2 regions of the Terrisporobacter glycolicus ATCC 14880 genome follow, and region 2 is predicted to be linked to the other one. Evidence: a T-box and tRNA genes for the amino acid it is inferred to sense, from the RefSeq annotation. Region 2 holds a T-box; the other holds one or more tRNA genes.
What was found. The T-box of region 2 lies ahead of thrS (threonine--tRNA ligase). A T-box ahead of a tRNA ligase gene usually reads a tRNA of that ligase, here a tRNA-Thr.
Positions count from the first base shown of each region.

Region 1: it has a tRNA-Thr gene. The T-box ahead of thrS (threonine--tRNA ligase) is inferred to sense a tRNA for this amino acid. The anticodon was not compared.

Region 1 covers NZ_CP117523.1:903,393-915,079, reverse strand. The annotation lists gene TEGL_RS04575 (histidinol-phosphatase HisJ family protein) at 1-511, opposite strand, end outside; gene TEGL_RS04570 (APC family permease) at 775-2,208, opposite strand; gene TEGL_RS04565 (TetR/AcrR family transcriptional regulator) at 2,316-3,026, shown strand; gene TEGL_RS04560 (CocE/NonD family hydrolase) at 3,130-5,175, opposite strand; gene TEGL_RS04555 (MFS transporter) at 5,180-6,484, opposite strand; gene TEGL_RS04550 (aminoacyl-histidine dipeptidase) at 6,725-8,182, opposite strand; gene TEGL_RS04545 (YfcC family protein) at 8,303-9,715, opposite strand; tRNA gene TEGL_RS04540 (tRNA-Thr) at 9,978-10,052, opposite strand; rRNA gene TEGL_RS04535 (23S ribosomal RNA) at 10,203-11,687, opposite strand, start outside.
Region 2 covers NZ_CP117523.1:3,764,559-3,776,245, reverse strand. The annotation lists gene TEGL_RS18360 (ABC transporter ATP-binding protein) at 213-1,784, shown strand; gene TEGL_RS18355 (ABC transporter permease) at 1,774-2,865, shown strand; gene TEGL_RS18350 (ABC transporter permease) at 2,865-3,800, shown strand; gene TEGL_RS18345 (putative sporulation protein YtxC) at 4,034-4,828, shown strand; T-box leader at 4,886-5,113, shown strand; gene thrS (threonine--tRNA ligase) at 5,168-7,087, shown strand; gene ftsH (ATP-dependent zinc metalloprotease FtsH) at 7,133-8,533, opposite strand; gene infC (translation initiation factor IF-3) at 8,943-9,452, shown strand; gene rpmI (50S ribosomal protein L35) at 9,480-9,674, shown strand; gene rplT (50S ribosomal protein L20) at 9,751-10,107, shown strand; gene TEGL_RS18315 (TrkH family potassium uptake protein) at 10,324-11,687, shown strand, end outside.

The sequences.
Region 1 (11,687 bases), 1.2 Mb from region 2:
CTTTATAGTCATTATAAATTACCTTATTATTTTCATAATTTCCATATCTTACAATATAATCTAAGTGCCCATAAGTATCAAAGTTCTTAAATGTAGTTACTGTTTCCAAAATACTTGTAAAATACTTTCTATAAGCTTCTTCTTTGCTATATCCCTCAAAGAACTTAGAATCAGGCACATTAATTTTATCTACTGTATGAGTTGAACACAATACAAAATCAAAAGCATATTTGTTTATTATATTATTTATTTCATCTTTTAAATGATTTTGGTAACCTACTTCTATTCCTTTGTAAAGATTAATATAATTTTTATACTTCCATTGAAACTCTTCAATAGTCTTACAGTATTTTTCAAAATCAATACTAAATTTATCTGTGTTGTACTCCATATGATCCGTAAAAGTTAAATGAGCCACTCCCATATCCATAGCCTTTTTTATTACTTTTTCCATAGAGTCCTTCCCATCTCTTGAAAAAGTTGTGTGTACATGATTATCTAACATATTCATAATATCAATCTCCTTTATATTTTTTATTACAATAAATATCTTTTAATATGTGTTTTCCATCTTAATAAGATTATTGTATACACTTATATAATATATATTTTTTATGAGATTTCCATTAAGGCAATGTAAAGACTTTGTTATAAATAAGTTAAAATTCGCTTAGCTCATATCGCCAACGATATATCCTCGTTGCCACTTCGGATAAATCCGTTGCTCAAAATTCATTGCAATAAGCGCCAACTTTTATAGTTGGCGCTTTATGATTATTTTGCTGATTTTAGTGATCCTGATGAATTCGATTTTAATGATTTTTCATATCGTCTCCACATCATTAATCCAGAAATAATTACTAATGCTCCCCCACCTATCATTTCTATTTCATATATTATATTGTCTTTTAGAGTAGACATAACTGGAGTTGCTGTTAATATAACACCTAAAAGAGTAACTACTAATAAAAAGCGTCCTATATTTATAGCTACAAAATCGTTCTTAGTCATTGTATAATCTCTCTCTATATTTTTATTATCCTTTCTCAATTTTATATAAGATAAGAATAATAAAACATAAGGGAACAATGATGTTAATGCAGTCATTGTAACTAAAATATTATATATTGTGTCTACATTAGGTAATAATGCAGTTAGTGTTAATATAGATGAAACTAACACTGCTTGGAACATTACCGCATTTGCTGGTACATTATGTTCATTAATTTTAGTTAATTTCTTAGGAAATATACCTTCATTTACTGATCCAAATAACATCTTTATAGGAGAAGCTATGTAAAGTACTATTGCTCCCAGTACAGATATTGCTATACCTGCTGCTATTACTTGTATAAATACTGCTGGTATACCTAAAGCCTCACATGCTACTGCAAGAGAATCCAGTATTCCTTTTGATGCTGTGATTTCGTTAGGACTCATTAAAGATGTAATTGCAATTGATCCTAATACATACAGTGTTGCCACTATCAAGGCTGATACAATTACAGCTTTAGGGAAGTTTTTCTCTGGTTTATCTATTTGAGTTATGAAGTTTGCCAATGTTTCAGCTCCAGTAAATCCAAATATAATAGCAGAAATTGCTACAAGTGAATTTGGGTTAAAATCTGGAGTTATAGTTTGTACAGTGTAAGTTGAAGCACTTGGTATTTTTTTCAGTACAACTACTGCTAAGAAAGCAAATACTATAATCAAAATACTTGGTATTGTTGATCCTAATGCTCCTGTATTAGTGAACAATTTAGCAAATTTTATATCTTTTGTTGATATAAATGATAAGCCCCAAAATACTATTAAAGATAATACTAGAACAAAAATTTTATTATCTGCCAAGCCTTGATTTCCTATAGCATAAGAAACATTTATAGCTAAAAATGTTAAAAAAGAAGAATACCAAAATAATTTAGCAGTCCAATTTAACCAAGAAACCATAAATCCATATTTTTCTCCATAAGCCTCTACAACCCAATCATGAAGACCACCATCTTTTGATTTATATGTTGAAGCAAGCTCTGCGCATATTAGTGCACCAGGAATAAAATATAAAATTGCAAATATAAACCACATTGGAATAGCTCCTAAGCCTAATCCAAAGCTCGATGATGTAGATTTTGCAATCCATCTTATCCCATATAGTGCAGACACATTCATAAAAATTAAACTACTTAATCCAATTTTCTTTTTTGACATTTAGATCACCTCTATATTGTTAATAAATTTACTTTTATTAGTTACTTTGTTACTATTTTAGTGTTATACTAATATAACAATAATCTATAAAAAGTAGGGTTTGATATATGAATAATAGTAATAATAAAACTAGTATTAAAAAGAAGACTACATATACCACAATTACAAAGTTAATGGATGCTACTCAAGCTATAATTGACGAAAAAAGTGTTAACTCTGTAACAATCCGTGAAATTGCAAGCCGCTCTGGGTTTAATAGTGCAACAATATATAAACATTTTAAAAACCTTGATCATTTAATCTTTTTTGTTTTAATTAAATATACAGAAGAATATAACCAAGCTCTTACTGAGTATGTTAAAAACGCAACCTCTTCTATAGATTTTTTCCTAAGAGGATGGGAATGTTTCTTAATATATTCATTTAAAGATCCTGATATTTATTATAAGTTATATTTCACCAATTTAGATAACGATGATTCAACTTATATGGATGAATATTACAAGATATTTCCTTATGACCATAAAAATCTTAATTATGTTTTATCCAATATTTTATTTAACAAAAGTATTTCAGATCGTAACACAATTATACTTGACCCATGTGTCAAAGATGGTTACTTTAATGCTGATATAATAACTGAATTAAGCGAAATACAAATGTATATATACGAATCCCTTATTGCTCGTGTTAGTAAAAATAAAATGACTAGTGAAGTAGCTATGTATAAAGGTCTAAAATATATATATCATATAACAAAAAAATACTCAAATATTGATTTCACTTATGTAAGCCCAAAGTACGGAAATATTGAATAATGCCTAAACAATTTGTTTATTATAAAATTTGCTACCAATAAAATATTGGTAGCAAATTTATTTTTATCTAAAATCCATTTATCTTTATTTAAATATGTTTTTCTTAAAGCCCATTTCTCTTTACTTTAAAATCATATTCTCTTTCAAAGACTTGTTCTTCATTTAACTTAATTTTCATGTGACCTGTTATATAGAAGTTATCCATATCAGAACTTTGAGTAACAACTATATCTGCATCTGTCATCCAACCTTCTCTTCCTAATTTCATTTGTTGGTAAATTGTGTATTTAGCTGACAATGGATCTCCATTTGTTAAAGTTAATTCTCTCTTTAAGTTATGTTCAACCATTACATCAACTTCATCAAATCTGTAAACTCCTTCACCGAAAACTCCACCAACACCATCTGTAATACAAGTCCAAGTGTCAGTTAATATATCATAAGATACACTTCTATCAACTCTACCTTCTGATAAGAAAGTAGTAGGAGTAAGAGCCGCACACTCAGGGTTCATATTTGGTCCTACGGAATCAGAACCATTGAACTCTGGTAATATAAATTTAGCTGTTGATAAATCTAAGCTTAATGTGGCATCTTCAGGCATAGGCCAGAACATTGGCCAAAATGTAGTTGCTAAAGATAATCTTATACGATGTCCTTTAGGAAATTTATGACCACAGCAGTCAAGTCCTACAAAAGCCTTAACTTTTTCTCCTGGAGTTAATTCTACAACTTTTCCATGACCTTCAAGATGAGTTAAATTCATAACCCCGTATGAAACTCTAGTAACAGCGCCATCTTCATCCACATCAGATAATTGTGCAAATAACATAGCTTTCTTCTTATCGCTAGCTAATTCTACTTCAAATTTAGGATATCCTACTATTTCTAAATCTTCTCCTAATACATCTGTTTCAAATACTACAGCCATTCCATCATCTAACCTTTGGTCAGATGGACTTTCTCCAGGTACACCTGCACCCATCCATTCACCAGATAATAGTCCATGATTTTGTGGAGTTTTTATTTTAATTATTTCTTCTTTTTCATTTTCTTCATTTAATAATTTTCCATATGTTAAATTAAATACTTTTTTAGAAACATCTTTTGAAGGCCAGTTTTCAAGTCCTACCCATCTACCTTCACTAACATGTTGAATACAAGATGGTTTCATATGGTCCTCTAACCAAATATCTACCATTGGTCCATCTAAAGTATCTGTTTCTTTTCCTTTTAACCAGTGATCCCACCATTTAGTTGCTTCTTGTAAGAATCCCATAGCTGGTCCAGGAGCTCCATCATGTGCATATACGTGAGCCCATGGTCCTATTATTGCTTTTCTTGGAACACTTAAACCTTCCATAAGTGTTAACACTGAATTTTGATAAGAATCAGCCCATCCATCTACTGCAAATACTGGAATTTCTATTGCTGAATAATCTTCACAAACAGAACCATGCTTCCAATATTCATCTCTAGTTTGATGCTCTAACCATTGTCCAGCTCCTAAAGGCTGTTCTTCTAGTCTTTTTAACCAATCTGCTTTCCATCTCTCACCAACTACATGAGGATCAATTGGTCTGCATTGGTAAGCTAACATTATAGCCCCCCACCAGAAGTTATCATTTAATACACATCCGCCTTTGTAGTGTATATCTTGATTATATCTATCATCAGTAAATCCTACTGTTATTATCGCTTTTAATGCAGGTGGTCTTCTTGCTGCAACTTGTAGTGAATTAAATCCACCCCATGATTTTCCCATCATACCTACGTTTCCATCACACCAAGGCTGCTTACTTATCCAATCTATTACTTCTAGTGCATCATCTTGTTCTTGAAGAAGATATTCATCTCTCAATAAACCATCAGATTCTCCTGTTCCTCTCATATCAACTCTAACTACAACATATCCATTTCCTGAGAAGTATCCATGCATAGGCTCATCCCTAGCCCTTGTACCATCAGTTTTTCTGTATGGTATGTACTCTAATATTGCTGGTAATGGCTTCTCGCTTACCCCTTCTGGAAGCCATATTCTTGAACTAAGATTTGTTCCATCTGATAATGTGATCCATTGATTTTCCACTACATTAACTTTGTAAGGTAAATCTGTTCTTATTTTTTTTTCTTTTACTTCTACTGGCATGTTACTATTCCCCCTGTGTCTTAGATTTTTTGTTGAAATTGTTACCATATTTTTTTATCCATATAAAACAGAATATTGCTCCTATTGTTGCCACTACAGCCATCCCTATAAAATACATATGATAGCCTGTTACACCAGAAAATGCATCTAGTGTTTTACCTGCAGCTAATGGACACAATACTTCTGGCAGATAACCTAATGTTGAAACTAAGCCAATTGCTACTCCTGATTTTTCTAAAGGTATTCTTCCTTCAGAAAGTAATGAAAAATATATTCCAAAGTTTGAATACATTGCTAGATAAATTATTATACAAGCAAATATTAACATTCCAACTTGTAGCGAACCTTGTAATGAAGAAGCTAAAACTAAAATTAATGTACCTACTGCCATGGCTAAGAATCCAACTAACATTGTTTGACCTTTTCCAAATTTATCAGCTAAGCATCCTCCTGCTACTGATGATACTGGTCTTATATATTGTGCTAATACAGTAATTATTGCTGCAAAAACTGCAGAGGCACCAATTACATTTGATGCATATGGAGTAAAATAATAAAATGATATATTAAATACATAAGTTGAAAACGTTATTATTATAACCATCCATACAGCTGGCATTTTTATAACTTCTAACATATCTTTTAATTTTAATGATTGTGTTTTCTCTTTATTATCCTTTTCTGGCTCTTTTAACACAATTGCTAATATTATTGCACATACTATTGGACATACTGAGTAAAAAATAATAATCCAGTTTAATCCTAAGTTAGGTGCTGCTTTTGCTTGGAAAAATCCAAATATAGCAGTTGCTATAGCAAGATGCCCTGCATTAACAACTCCTCTACCACCTTCAAATATACCATATACTCTACTTTGTTCATCATCATTTCCTAAAGTTCTCATAACCTTCATAAGAGGAGGCCAAAACATTAATAATGATGTAAATCCCCATAATCCGTAAAGGATAACTAAACCTTCAAAAGAATTTACCACTAAGTGTAAAAATCCACCTAACCCAGTAGCTACTAGAGAAATTATTAACAATTTCTTTGCTGGAAACTTATCAGCTAATACTCCTCCAATAAAATATGAAACTAAACCTAAAAGACCATATGCACTACCTAAAGCTCCCATTTGAACATTATTAAGATTATACACAGACATATAGTCATTGTAATAATAGTTTCTAAAATACGGCATGGCATAAATTATTGAACCTGCAAAAGCTAGTATACATATTGTAAATAAGTTCTTTTTAAGTCCCGATTTAACCTTGCTTGACGATGATATATTAGTTGCTTGTGACATATAACCACCCTATTTTAACCTTTTCTTTTTATTTTTTATTTTTGGTAATCATGATTACTTTTCTTAAGCAAAGTATAACACCATCACTTAATAATTGCCATATTTTTTTGTTATTTTTTTATTTATTTTAATCATGTTTACATTTAAATTTTATTTGACATATTATTTTTTTCAAAATTATTTATATTTCAATAATTTTTGTGCACAAAAAAAGCGCCAACTTAAGTTGACGCTTTTTAATTATTTTATATTTTTTAATATAGCAACAAGATATTTCCAAGTTCTCTCAGTTGATGGTATATCTAAATGCTCATTTGGTGTATGAACATCGAACAAGTTTGGTCCTATTGATATTGCTTGTGCTCCTTTTATTGCATCTAGTAATAATCCACATTCTAATCCTGCATGTATTGCAACTATTTCAGGTTTTTTACCCATTAATTCTTCATATGTATTCACACAAATTTTCTCCAATTTGGAGTCTTTTGCATATTCCCACTCTGGGTAATCATCCATTAAATCTAATTTAACTCCTAATTTATTACATAATAAAGTCATTCTATTGTTTAAATCGTCTTTTAAACTTTTTACTGAACTTCTAGTAGCAAATTCAAATACAAAGTTTTCTTCATTGTTAGAAATAACACCTAAGTTAGTAGAACTTTCAACAAGTCCTTTAATATCCATACTCATTGTTTGGATACCTCTTGGCATTAAATTAATTAATTCAATTATACTTTCTTTGCACTTATCATTTAAAGCCTTATCATATACTGATTCGTGTTTTTCAAATTCTATTGTCACATCTGGATCTGAAGTTTTATATTCATTTTTGAATACTTTTAAAGTATTGTTTATTTCTTTTTCTAAGTTACTTTCATCATTGCTATTTACAAGTATTATACATTCTGCCTCACGAGGAATAGCATTGTTTTTAAGTCCACCTTCAACAGATACTAAATCAAATTCTATATTACAAACATTAGAAATATGATTTAGAAGTCTGCCCATCAGCACATTAGAGTTAGCTCTTTGCTTGTCTATTTCCATCCCTGAGTGTCCACCAAGAAGGCCTTTTATATCTATTTTGTAAGCTGATTTTTTATTTTCAACAGCCTTATATTCTTTATCAACTGTTACAACTGCAGTAACACCACCTGCACAACTTACAGTTATTGTTCCTTCTTCTTCTGAGTCAATGTTTATTATATATTTCCCTTCAAATAATTCACCTTTTATGTTCATTGCACCATTCATAGTTTCTTCTTCATCTGCTGTGAAAATAACTTCTAAAGCTGGATGTTCTATATCATCTGATGCAAGTAAAGCAAGACCCATAGCTACTGCTATTCCATTGTCTGCTCCTAAAGTTGTATCTGTAGCATATAAGTAATCTCCATCTACTCTTAATTCTATTGGATCTTTTGTGAAATCATGTTCTTTTCCTTTATTTTTTTCACAAACCATATCCATATGTCCTTGAATTATAACAGTAGGTGCATTTTCATATGATTTAGTAGCTGGCTTTTTAATTAAAACATTTAAATTTTCATCTTGTACTACTTCCAACCCTAATCGTTTTCCTTCACTAGTTAGGTAATCACTAATTCCTTGTTCATTTCCTGAACCTCTAGGTACTTTTGATATTTCTGCAAAATAATTAAATACTAATTCTGGTTGTAAATTTTCTATTTTCATTTTAATTCTCCTTTTAATTAAAAAGATTTAAAGAGAAAACATTTAAGTTTTCTCTTTTATTTGTAATTTTTTAATTTATATTATTTATTCTTTTAAGTTTTTTATAATATCAATTCTTTATTATACTAACATCATAGCTAAGCATAAGATTATTGATGATGATATAAATATTGCAACTAAAACTTTACTTACAAATTTAACCCATGTAGCATAATCTACTTTTGCTATAGCTAAAGCTCCCATTATTACACCACTTGTTGGTGTTACTAAGTTAACTAATCCACTACCTGCACTGAATATAGATATTATTAATTCAGCTTTGAATCCTAAAGATACTGCTAAAGGACCAAATATCGGCATTGATAAACCAGCTAAACCAGAAGTTGATGGTATAAAGAATGATAATACCATATATATTAAGAATGCTGCTATTGTAAATACTATAGGTGACATTCCATTTAACATTGATGACGCATGATTTAGTACATAATTATCTAATCCAGTAGTACTCATCATTACTGATATACCTTTAGATACACCTATAACTAGTGCAACTCCAACCATATCAGCAGCTCCATCCATAAATGATCCTACAATATCTTTTTCACTCATTCTGTAAACTACACCTATAATAATTGCCATTATTACAAACCACATACCTAATTCAGAGAACCACCAGTGACCTAGTGAAGATCCTGTTAAGAATGATGTATTTGCAAATATTGTTACTCCAAACTCTTCCCAAGGAATTACTGCTGCTACCATTACTAAAAATGTTAAAGTAAATAATCCAAGAACTATTCTTCTCTTAGTAGTAAATTCTACTACTTCTTCACTTTTATCATTTCCTATAAATGCGTCATGTGCTTCTTTTATTTCTCTTTCTGATAATATTGAAGCATTTTTATCTTTTTGAACTTTCTTCGCATATTTCATAACGAAGTAGATAGATATTAATAATGATGATAACCATAAAGCTACTCCAGTTCCTATAACTATTACCTGGTTAACTTCGATTCCTACTCCATTTAAAGCTCCTATACTAGTTGAAACTAAGAACGGGTTTACAGTAGAGCCTAAAACTCCACTACCTGCTCCAAGTATAATTGTGCCTACTGAAACTAATGGGTCAAATCCTGCAACTATCATAGTTGTTGTAACTAATGCAGCAAATGCTATAGTTTCTTCTGCCATACCAAAACTAGTTCCTCCTAAAGAGAATATTAACATAAGTACTGGTATTAATATTAATTCTTTTCCTTTTAATTTGGCAACTACATTTCCTATTCCTGCATCTAATGCTCCTGTTTTTGCTGTTACTCCTAAAAAACCACCTATTAATAAAACAAATATTGCTATTTCAATAGCCTCGTTTAAACCGTTTATCGGTGCCATAACTAAATCTGAAAATTTAGCTGCCTTAACTCCTGGTATAAATTGTGTTGCTAATGCTATTATTGCTGTAATAATTAATAACACGGTATAAGCCGATGGCAATGTAAATGATTTTTTCTTTTTATCTGGTTTACCCATTTTTCAATCTCTCCTTTTATGTCATTTTTAACAAACATTTTCTTTTTAAAGTCAAGTTGTTTCTATTTTCGACATATTTTGTTGAATATTTTTATTTTATATAAATAATACCATATTTCGTCAAAAATTTACATAGAAATTTTTTCCATTTTATTCCAAAACAAATCTAAAAATTATAAATTTTCATAATTATTAAAATTTGTTTTTCCTTTTTATTTTATTTTTCACACAAAAAAAACTAGGCTTTTGCCTAGTTTATTATTGGAGCTGGTGATAGGAATCGAACCTACAACCTGCTGATTACAAGTCAGCTGCTCTACCGTTGAGCCACACCAGCTAATCAAGTTTCTGTTATACTAATTAGTTAATTAGTACTTTCAAAACTGCTAACATTTAATGTTTTCATTAACTATTTTTAGCAACTAAAATCTTCCTTATAATTATATAATCAAAGATTTAGTTGGCGATATAAACCTTTAGGTTTATTTTGGTCAAGTCCTCGACCTATTAGTATCAGTAAGCTACATATGTTACCACACTTCCACCTCTGACCTATCAACCATGTAGTCTTCATGGGGTCTTAACCTTACGGTGGGAAATCTTATCTTGAAGTAGGCTTCGCGCTTAGATGCTTTCAGCGCTTATCCTTTCCGTACTTAGCTACCCAGCTATGCCCTTGGCAGAACAACTGGTACACCAGCGGTACGTCCATCCCGGTCCTCTCGTACTAAGGACAGGTCTCCTCAAATTTCCTACGCCTGCGACGGATAGGGACCGAACTGTCTCACGACGTTCTGAACCCAGCTCGCGTACCACTTTAATGGGCGAACAGCCCAACCCTTGGGACCTACTACAGCCCCAGGATGTGATGAGCCGACATCGAGGTGCCAAACCTCCCCGTCGATGTGGACTCTTGGGGGAGATCAGCCTGTTATCCCCAGGGTAGCTTTTATCCGTTGAGCGATGGCCCTTCCATGCGGTACCACCGGATCACTAAGTCCGACTTTCGTCCTTGCTCGACCTGTATGTCTTGCAATCAAGCTCTCTTCTGCCTTTACACTCTACGTACGATTTCCGACCGTACTGAGAGAACCTTTGAGCGCCTCCGTTACTCTTTAGGAGGCGACCGCCCCAGTCAAACTGTCCACCTGACAGTGTCCCACTACCTGATTCAAGGCAGCTGGTTAGAATCCCAGTACTACAAGGGTGGTATCCCAAGGATGGCTCCACACAGACTGACGTCCATGCTTCATAGCCTCCCACCTATCCTGTACATGTAGCACCGAGACTCAATGTCAAGCTACAGTAAAGCTCCATGGGGTCTTTCCGTCCTGTCGCAGGTAACCGGCATCTTCACCGGTATTACAATTTCACCCAGTCTGTTGTTGAGACAGTGCCCAAATCGTTACGCCTTTCGTGCGGGTCGGAACTTACCCGACAAGGAATTTCGCTACCTTAGGACCGTTATAGTTACGGCCGCCGTTTACTGGGGCTTAAGTTCACTGCTTCGGTTACCCTAACAGATCCCCTTAACCTTCCAGCACCGGGCAGGCGTCAGCTCCTATACATCGTCTTGCGACTTAGCAGAAACCTATGTTTTTGGTAAACAGTCGCTTGGGCCTATTCTCTGCGGCCATGTTTCCATGGCACCCCTTCTCCCTAAGTTACGGGGTCATTTTGCCGAGTTCCTTAACAACAGTTCTCTGGCTGGCCTTAGGATACTCTCCTCACCCACCTGTGTCGGTTTGCGGTACAGGCACCTTTAACCTCGATAGAGACTTTTCTCGACAGTGTGAAATCAGCTACTTCGCTACTAAATTTCGCTCCGCATCGTACTCCAGCATTATTCAGGCGGATTTGCCTACCTGAACTGCCTCAATACTTGCCCGCACATAACCAACAGTGCGGTTAGCTTATCCTACTGTGTCATCCCATTTCTCAAACGGTTATTGGTGGTACAGGAATATCAACC
Region 2 (11,687 bases):
TTGTACACTAATTACAAAATAATATTTAAGTGATACACTAATTAACAATCAAAACGGTTAAAAATCATATAATATTTTATCTTATAAATGTGAAATCTAGAAAAATTAATTTGGCTTAACAAATAGATTATATGATTTATGGATAATATATAGATATATTATCCGTTTTTTATTATGAAAAATATGGTCAGACAAGGAGGGCAAAGAAAGCTATGAATAACAATAGCATCGACTACAGTCAAAAAGTTGTTGAAATGAAAAATATAACTAAGAAATTCGGCGACTTCATAGCAAATGACAACATTAATTTGACTGTGCATAAAGGAGAAGTGCATGCGCTTTTAGGAGAAAATGGAGCAGGTAAGTCTACTCTTATGAATATATTATATGGACTTTATAATCCTACATCAGGAGAGATTTATATTAATGGCGAATTAGTAGATATAAGCAACCCAAATGTAGCAATATCAAAAGGTATAGGTATGGTTCATCAACATTTTATGCTTGTTCAACCATTTACAGTAGCTGAAAATATAGTATTAGGGACAGAACCAACAAAAAATGCAGGTGCTATAGATATGAAAAAAGCCATAGAGGATGTTAAAGAAATATCGACAAAATATGGATTATTCGTTGATCCTGTGGCTAGGATTGAAGATATAACAGTAGGTATGCAACAAAGAGTTGAAATATTAAAGGCATTATATAGAGGTGCAGAAACCTTAATTCTTGATGAACCTACAGCAGTTTTAACTCCGCAAGAAATAACAGAACTTATTAATATTATAAGAAATTTAACAAAAGAAGGAAAATCAGTAATAATAATTACTCATAAACTTAAAGAAATAAAATCTATAGCCGATCACTGTACTGTAATTAGAAGAGGTAGATACATAGACACTGTAAAAGTATCAGACGTAACGGAAAATGACTTGGCAGAAAAAATGGTAGGTAGGGAAGTTAACTTCAAGGTTGACAAAAAAGAAGCAAGGTCAACTAAAACAGTTTTATCGATTAGAGACTTAGTAGTAAAAGACAATAGAAGAATAAGAGTTGTTGATGGGTTATCTTTAGAAGTAAAAGCAGGAGAAATACTTGGGATAGCTGGAATAGATGGAAATGGTCAATCAGAATTAGTTGAAGCGCTTACTGGTCTTAGGAAAGTTGAATCTGGTCTTATAGAAATAAATGGGCAAACAGTAGTAAACAACAAACCAAAGCAAATATTCAAAAAAGGTATAAAGAATATTCCTGAAGATAGACAAAAAAGAGGTCTTGTTTTAGATTATACAGTTGCGGAAAATATTGTTTTACAAAACTACAAAGAAAAGAAGTATTCTAAAAATGGAATATTAAATACTGAAGCAATTAATAAAAAAGCTGAAGAAATAATTAAAAGATTTGATGTTAGACCAAATGACCTTAATGCTAAGGCAAGAGGATTATCTGGTGGTAACCAACAAAAAGTAATTATAGGTAGAGAAGTAACGAATATAGAAGCTTCTAGAGAAAATAGTCATGAACCACAACTATTGATAGCAACACAACCAACTAGAGGATTGGACGTAGGAGCTATTGAATTCGTTCATAAATCATTAGTTGCTCAAAGAGATGCAGGAAATGGAGTTCTTTTAGTATCATTAGAACTTGATGAAGTAATGAATGTTTCTGACAGAATAGCAGTTATATACGAAGGGCAAATAGTGGGTATATTAGATGCAAAAGATGCAGATGAAAATACACTTGGAATGATGATGGCAGGAGGTGACTGTAATGGAAAATAGCTTAAAAAGTAAGAAAAAATCTTTTATAGATGATGCTGTTAAGTTTTCATTCTTATCAATCCTTCTAGGTTTACTTGTTGGAGCAATAGTTCTTATTATTTCAGGAAACAGTCCTATAGAAGCTTATGGAGCTATGATTGAAGGTATAATTGGAAAGCCCAAATATATAGCATGGACTATAATAAAGGCTACACCATATATTCTTACAGGTCTTTCTATAGCCTTTGCTTTTAAAACAGGATTATTTAATATAGGTGCAGAGGGTCAATTTATAATAGGCGCACTAGTTGCAACAGTAGTGGGCTATAGTATTAACTTACCAGCTATAATTCATATTCCATTAACAATAATTTTAGCAGGGCTTGCAGGAGGACTTTGGGGTTCTATAGCAGGCTTCCTAAAATCTAAGTTTGGGATAAATGAAGTTATAGCAACAATAATGTTAAACTGGATTGCTTTTTACTTAAGTAACTTCATGGTATCAAGTTCGTTTATATCAGTACCCAATAGTGAAGCTTCAGTGAACATACAAGATAGTGCAAGTATAGGTATAGATTGGTTAAAAAGTTTAGTTGGACCAGCTACTAGTGTTAACTGGGGTATAATTATATCAATAGTACTAGTATTTGCAATATGGTTTATATTAACAAAAACTACTTTAGGTTTTGAACTTAGAGCAGTTGGTCACAATAAAGATGCAGCAGAATATGCTGGAATAGATGTTGGAAAATCAATATTAAAATCTATGGCTATAGCAGGTTTATTAGCGGGGGTTGCAGGAGCAATACAAGTTATGGGTGTAACTCATAATATAACAGTTCTTGCAGCACAAGAAGGATATGGATTTGATGGTATAGCTGTTGCATTAATAGCAAACAGTAATCCAATAGGAGTAATATTCTCAGGCTTATTATTTGGTGCATTTAAATATGGTGGAATAAAAATGCAATCTGTTGGAGCACCATCAGAAGTAATAAATATAGTTATAGGATCAATAGTATTCTTCATCGCATTAAGTAATGGATTAAGAATGTTATATATAAAAATGAAACAAAAGAAAACAAAAGGGGGTAATGTATAATGCAAGATTTAGCGATTATAATTAGTACAACGTTAATGTATTCAACTCCCCTTATATATACAGCATTAGGCGGAGTATTTTCTGAAAACTCAGGTATAGTTAATATAGGTTTAGAAGGTATGATGACAATAGGTGCATTTTCAGGTGCAGCAACTGGTTTTATAACAGGTAATCCTTGGTTAGCGTTTTTAGCAGGAGGATTAGCAGGAGCATTCTTTGCATTAATACACGCTTTTGCAACTATTAGTTTTAATGCAGACCACACAATATCAGGTGTTGCAATAAACTTATTGGCGCCAGGTTTTGCTTTATTTGTATCTAAAATAATGTTTGCTGGAGCAACTACAACACCGACAATACCAATGGAAAATAAAATACCAAGAATATTTAATGGTACATTCCCAGCTGGTAGTATATTAGACACAATTTTTAATAATTATGCAACTGTATATCTTGCATTTGTATTAGTAATAGTAGCATACTATGTTTTATATAAAACTAAATTTGGTCTTAGAATAAGATCTGTTGGTGAGCACCCAGGTGCTGCAGATACATTAGGAATAAATGTCTCTAGAGTAAGATATAGTTCAGTTTTAATATCAGGATTTTTAGCAGGGCTTGGTGGAGCTTCAATGTCACTTGCATTAGTTTCTTCATTTAGACCTACATTAGTATCTGGACAAGGATACATAGCTATGGCGGCTGTTATATTCGGAAAGTGGAGACCTCAATGGGCAGCACTTGCTTGTTTATTATTTGGTTTCTCTACAGCGTTATCTGTATACTTTGGAAGTCCAACACTACCATTCACAATAAATGAAAACTTATTATCTATGATACCTTATGTTGTAACATTAATAATATTAGTGTTATTTGTTAAGAGCTCTAAAGCTCCGTCGGCTTTAGGTAACCCTTACAAAAAAGGTGAAAGATAATCAATTAAAAGCTATGGAAATTAAATTTTCATAGCTTTTTTGTGTATTTTTATGTATAGAAAAATATATTTAATTTCAACTTATAAAATTTTAAAAAATGTTTAATAATATAACTATCGGTAAAATTATAAATAATTTATCGGGGTAAAGTGTATTAAAACCATGACAATATATAAAAAACGATGTATTAAACTAGAATAAGTTTCTTTTAATTATTTGGAAGGGGCGATACAATGACAGACAAAATGATGCAAATAAGTTTTTTACCCCAAGATATAGGACTAATTAAAGAATATTTCCATGGAAAGAATTACTCTAAATTGATTAGTTATGATAAAACTTTAGACAGTATATATGTAAATATGTCTAAAATGAAAAGTTGTGACACACTTTGCTCTGGTATTTCAGATTTAATAATAGGCTTAATAAAAGAAAGAGATTTAAAAGAGTACATATGGAAAACTTACACTAATATAAGTGAAGAGGATAAAAAAAGTGTATATAGAGAAGCTGTAAATTTATTTGACAAAAAAGAAGATTTTATAAAAGAAACTATATATAGTAAAGTAAATGAATTTATCATAGAAAATAACGACCTAAATTTAGAAGGATTTGTTAAATTTAGAATGAAAGATTTTATTAGTTATATTTCTATACTAAGTGATATTGCAATGGAAGAACATTTAATAAAAAGAGATAAAAAAGAATTTCTAGATTCTTTAAAATATTTTATCGATATACAAGAAGAAAAGATGGAATTACTTAGAATTACAATTATGAAAGATGGTAACTTTGTCCTGAGTGATGAAAATGGAAGAGAGGTTGAAAATCTTAATAATGAAGAAATTATGAATCTTGCTAGATCAGAAGATTTAAATAACGAAGATATTTTAATAAGTGCAATAATGACATTATGTCCTAAGAAAATAGAAATACTTGATAATTCAAATAATAATAAATCAAAAGATATTATAGAAATGGTAAATCTATTATTTGAAGGGAAGGTAACAGTAATATATAGTAATTAATTATTATATTATGGTTGAATGATAAATATCTATCTGATATAATTAAAGTTAATTAAAAATAATGTGATGAAGAGACAAAGTAAAATAGATAAATTGTTTTACAGAGAAGATGAGCCTTGGCTGTGAGCTTATCAAAAATAATCCTATTTGAAAACTAACTTGGAGCAGAATTTAGTAACATGTATATGTGAAAGTATTCGGTTGACTACCTTATAGTCATCAAGAGGATATGTATATTATATATATCAACTTGGGTGGAACCACGAGATATAGCTCGTCCCAATTTTTATGGGACGAGTTTTTTTATTGTTAAAATAATATATTTTAGGAGGTAAAATTATGATAAAAGTTACATTAAAAGACGGATCAGTAAAAGAATTTGAAAATGAACTTTCTGTTTTAGAAATTGCGAAATCAATAAGTGAAGGTTTAGCAAGAGTAGTCGTTGCAGCATCTGTTAATGATGAAGTAGTAGGACTTGACTATGTGGTTAAGAAAGACTGTACATTAAACTTATTTAAGTTTGATGATGCAGAAGGAAAAGATGTTTTTAGACATACTTCTGCACATATGTTAGCACAAGCTATAAAAAGATTATACCCTAATGCTAAATTTGCTATAGGACCAAGCATAGAAAATGGATTCTACTATGATATAGATTTAGAAGAAAGATTAACTATGGAAGATCTTGCAAAACTTGAAGCTGAAATGAAAAAAATAGCTAAAGAAGATCAAAAACTTGAAAGATTTGAATTACCAAAAGAAGAAGCTTTATCTTGGGCTAAAGAAAATGGTGAAATATATAAAGAAGAGTTAATAAATGATTTACCAGAAGGTGAAATCATATCATTCTACAAACAAGGTGATTTCACTGACTTATGTAGAGGACCGCACTTATTATCTACTAAAAAAGTAAAAGCTGTTAAATTACTTAGTGTAGCAGGTGCTTACTGGCGTGGAGATGAAAAGAACAAAATGCTTCAAAGAATCTATGGTATATCTTTTGAAAAAAATAAAGATTTAGAAGAATACCTACATTTATTAGAAGAAGCTAAGAAAAGAGATCATAGAAAATTAGGTAAAGAATTAGATTTATTCTTTATACCAGAAGAAGGACCTGGATTCCCTCTATTCTTACCAAAAGGTATGGAATTAAAAAATGCTTTATTAAAATATTGGAGAGAAATACATAGACAAGATGGATATGTGGAAATAGAAACTCCTATTATATTAAATAGACACTTATGGGAGACTTCAGGGCACTGGTACCACTATAAAGAAAATATGTACACAGTTCAAATAGATGAACAAGATTTTGCTATAAAACCAATGAACTGCCCAGGTGGTATGTTATTCTATCAAGCAAAACCACATTCTTATAGAGATTTCCCTATGAGAGTTGCTGAACTTGGTAGAGTTCATAGACATGAGTTATCAGGAGCTTTACATGGTCTTATGAGAGTTAGAGCTTTCACTCAAGATGATGCACATATATTCATGTTACCAGAACAAATAAAAGATGAAATAAAAGGTGTTGTAAAACTAATAGACAGTGTATATAAAACATTTGGATTTGAATATCATTTAGAATTATCTACTAGACCAGAAGATTCTATGGGTACTGATGAAGAGTGGGAAACTGCTGAAAATGGTTTAAGAGAAGCTTTAGAAGAATTAAACTTACCTTATGTACTAAATGAAGGTGACGGAGCATTCTATGGACCAAAAATCGACTTCCACTTAAAAGACTGTTTAGGAAGAACATGGCAATGTGGTACTATTCAATTAGATATGCAATTACCTCAAAGATTTGATATATCTTATATTGGACAAGATGGTGAAAAACATAGACCTGTTATGATACACAGAGTTGCTCTTGGAAGTATAGAAAGATTTATAGGAATATTAATAGAGCAATATGCTGGTAAATTCCCAGTATGGTTAGCTCCAACTCAAGTTAAGATACTACCTATATCAGACAAATATATGGACTATGCGAATGAAGTTAAAAAAGCTTTATTTGATGCAGGTGTAAGAGTTGAAATGGATGATAGAGCAGAAAAAATAGGATTTAAAATAAGAGAAGCACAACTTCAAAAAGTACCTTACATGTTAGTTGTAGGAGAAAAAGAAGCTACAGAAAATCAAGTAGCTGTTAGATCGAGAGATAAAGGCGAAATGGGAAGTATGAACTTAAGTGATTTCGTATCTATGGTAGTAAAAGAAGATGAGGAAAGAGTTAATATAGTTGAACAATAATTAATAAAAATAACCTAGGATTTAAATCCTAGGTTATTTTTATTTCTAGCAAGGTTCTTTTTGAATTAATGATTGCAATTCTTCTAAAGTCATAGTTTCCTTGTCGTATAAGTGATTAGCAACAAGGTGTAAATCATTTATATTTTCTTTTAATAATTTTAAAGTTTCCTTATAGCATTGTTCAACAATTTGATTTGCTTCTTTTTGAACTTGTTGTGACATAAAAGATTTTGAGTTGCCTTCTATTGTCATAAAGCCTAATTTGCTCATACCATATTCGCAAACCATTTGATCTGCAATGTCAGTAACTTTCTTTAAGTCATCTTTGGCTCCTGTAGATAAATGATTAAAAATAATTTCCTCTGCAGCTTTTCCTGCTAGTAATATTTTGATTTTTCCTATTAATTCTTCTTTTGTGTAAATATATCTATCTTCATCTGGAAGTTGAAGCACATATCCTAGAGCTTCCCCACGTGGAACGATAGATATTTTTTGTATAGGACAAATATTTACAATGTTGCTGACTAAGGCATGTCCAGCTTCATGGTAAGAAACAATTTTCTTTTCTTTTTCAATTAATACAGAGTTTTTTTGCTCTATACCAGCAATTACTCTTTCTATAGCTTTGTCGAAGTGATAATTTGTTACTTCATTACTATTGTCTCTTACTGCAAATATTGCGGCTTCGTTAGCTATATTCGCTAAATGTGCACCATTAAAACCATGAGTTTTACGAGCTAATAGTTTTAAATCAACATCTTTATGTAATGGTTTATTCTTTGTATGAACTTTTAAAATTTCATATCTACTATTATAGTTAGGTGAATTGATGCGTATATGTCTATCAAATCGTCCGGGTCTTAATAAAGCTTCGTCTAATAAATCTAGTCTGTTTGTTGCACCAACTATTATAATATTGTCATCCTTATTAAAACCATCCATTTCTACAAGTAGTTGATTTAGTGTTTGATCTTTTTCGTTGTTGCTTTCAGAATGTCTTCTAGCTCCTATGGCATCAATTTCATCAATAAATATAATACTTGGAGCTTCTTTTCTAGCTTTTTCGAAAAGAGTTCTTACTCTTTTAGCACCTACACCAACGTATTTTTCAACAAATTCAGAACCTGTTACATTAAAGAAAGATGAATCTGTTTCTCCGGCAACAGCAGATGCTAGAAGTGTTTTTCCTGTACCAGGAGGACCATAAAATAATATTCCTTTTGGTATTTTGGCACCCATTTTTATATATTTGTCAGGAGACTTCATAAAGTCTACAACTTCGAATAATTCTTCTTTTACTTCATCAAGTCCTGCCACATCTCTAAATGTGGTTTTGGGTTTACTGCTACTATGATCTTCAGAGCAGTTTTCTTTTTCCAGTTTTGTTTGAGCAAATACAGGGACTGGATTATTGATTTTTTTTAAAAAATTATTTATAATATTCATGTTAAACCACCTTTGAGGGATATAATTATTACTTACTTTATATTTTCCAAAGATGTAAAAATTTATTATAAAAATTTCAAAAAATAAACTTTTACATTAAGAGTATTGTCATAAAAGAGATCTTAGAAACAGAAAAATTATAAATTTAATATATAGAAAAAAATTATAAGAAAATAGTTGACAAATAACTCAAATAAGCGTATATTATATGGAGTAGTGATTAAAACTACAAAATAATTAGTAAAACAAGAAGAAGTCCGTTCTCGCCTTACGCCACAGGTTAGTAAGGTTAATATAAGTTTAGTTTATGTGTATTTCATAAACTAAGAGTAATTTTGACTTATATAGCGGATGATATTCAATCATTCGCTTTTTATTTTTATATAAAACAATTTGGAGGTGTCCTACAATTAGCAAAGAATTATCAATCAATGATCAAATAAGAGATAAGGAATTAAGAGTTATTTCAGAAACTGGTGAGCAGTTAGGGATTATGTCTTCTAGAGAAGCTCAAGCTATGGCAAATAGTAAAAACTTAGATTTAGTGAAAATATCACCAAATGCTAAGCCACCTGTTTGTAAAATAATGGACTATGGTAAGCATAAGTATGAACAATCTAGAAAAGAAAAAGAAGCTAGAAAAAATCAAAAAACTATAACAGTTAAAGAAATAAGACTTAGACCAGGTATAGAAGCTAATGATTTAAACACAAAAGCTAATAATGCTATAAAATTCCTTAAAAAAGGAGATAAAGTAAAAGTTGAACTTCGCTTTAGAGGAAGAGAACTTGGACATAAAGATATTGGTAAAGAAGTTATGCTTAAATTTATCGATATAGTTAAAGAGTTTGGAGAACCAACAAAAGCCCCAGCATTTGAAGGGAATAACATGGTTGTAATTATAGATCCAAAAAAATAGATGATTAACTGAGAGGAGGAATTTATCATGCCAAAAATGAAAACTCATAGAGGAGCAGCTAAAAGATTCAAGAAAACTGGAAGCGGAAAATTAAAGAGAGCTAAAGCTTTCAAAAGCCATATATTAACTAAGAAATCAGCTAAAACTAAAATGAACTTAAGACAATCTGCTATTGTTACAAAAGGTGATGCTGAAAGAATAGCACAATTATTACCATACTAAGAAGTAATTAATTCAATTTAAGTGATAGAATCGAAAATAAAAGACAATACACATAAGAATAAAGGAGGTCATGAACATGGCAAGAGTAAAAAAAGCGATGAACGCTCGTAAGAAGCATAAAAAAGTGTTAAAACTTGCAAAAGGATTCAGAGGATCTAGAAGCAAATTATATAGACCAGCTAATAATTTCGTAATGAAAGCATTAAAAAATGCTTATATAGGTAGAAAGTTAAAGAAGAGAGACTTCAGAAAACTTTGGATACAAAGAATAAACGCAGCTGCTAGAATGAATGGAATATCTTATTCAAGATTAATGAATGGATTAAAATTAGCAGGTGTTGAGGTTAACAGAAAAATGTTATCTGAAATGGCAATAAATGATCCACAAGGATTTGCTAAATTAGTAGAAGTTGCTAAAGCTAAATTAGCTTAATAGCTTCATATTATAATGAATACTAAGCATCTATAAGAGACAATAGTCGTTTATAGGTGCTTTTTTGCATAGATATCTTAAATTGCTAGAATAATAATATAAAAGGTTAAAAATAATTAATATAGTATAATGTTGTTATTAACTAGTAATTGTTTTATAATATTGTGATAGTTAAAATTCTTATAAATGAAGGAGGGGTAGACAGAATTGAAAACCATGTTGAAAAAGCTACTTATAAAAGCAAATACTATGAAGCCAGCACAAGTAATGGTTATAGGATTTGGGGTAGTAATATTATTTGGTGGACTTATATTAAATTTACCCATAGCTGCAAAAAGTGGTAAAAGTGTCGGACTTTTGAATGCACTATTTACATCCACTTCTGCCGTATGTGTTACAGGATTGATTGTAGTAGATACGAGCACTTACTGGAATGAATTTGGTCAACTTGTTATTATAAGCTTAATTCAGATTGGTGGATTAGGATTTATGACTATGGCAACCATGTTTTCTTTATTAACAGGAAAGAAAATAAATTTAAGAGAAAGATTACTAATACAAGAATCACTAAATCAAAGAGACTTGTCAGGTCTTGTAAAACTTACGCGATACATAATTATGATGACCGTTACTATTGAAGGTATAGGAGCCTTATTGCTATCTATTGTATTCATTCCTAAGCTGGGATTAATAAAGGGTATATGGTACAGCGTATTTCATTCCATATCAGCATTTTGTAATGCTGGGTTTGACTTAATGGGACCAATATCAGGGGAGTACTCATCTTTAATGTATTTTGTTGATAACTCATTAATAAATCTTGTGATCTGTGGGTTAATTGTACTTGGAGGGATAGGTTTCCCTGTCTTATTAGATGTAATAAATAATAAAAAATACTCTAAACTAAATGTACATTCTAAAATAGTTATAAACACTACTGCAATACTTATTGCTATAGGATTTTTATTCATATTTATTGTAGAGTTTAATAATAAAGGAACTCTAGGTGAACTTAGTATGAAGGAAAAATTATTATCCTCATTATTCCAATCAGTAACACTTAGAACAGCTGGATATAGTACTATAGATTTAACTTTACTAAAAGAGAGTACACTATTCTTAATGATAATTTTAATGCTTATAGGTGCGTCTCCAGCATCAACAGGTGGAGGTCTTAAGACAACTACAGTTGCTACTTTATTTTTAACAGTAAAATCATTTATTTTAGGCAAAGAAGATATAGAAGTTTATCAGAGAAGAATAAGTAGTACAACGGTTAGAAAATCACTAGGTATTTTCTTTATAGGTGTATTTGTAGCACTATTTGGTACATTAATGCTTACTATAGTGAGTCCAGGATTTTCACTACTTGAATCTGCTTTTGAAGTAGTATCGGCATTTGCTACTGTAGGATTAAGCCTAGGAGGATCGCCTACACTAACATCATTTGGAAAAATAATAATAATGATATTAATGTTCTTAGGAAGAGTAGGATCTCTTACTATTTTCATAGCATTACTTTCTAGAAGCAATAAAATAAAATCAAAAGTTAGATATGCAGAAGGAAAGATAATAGTAGG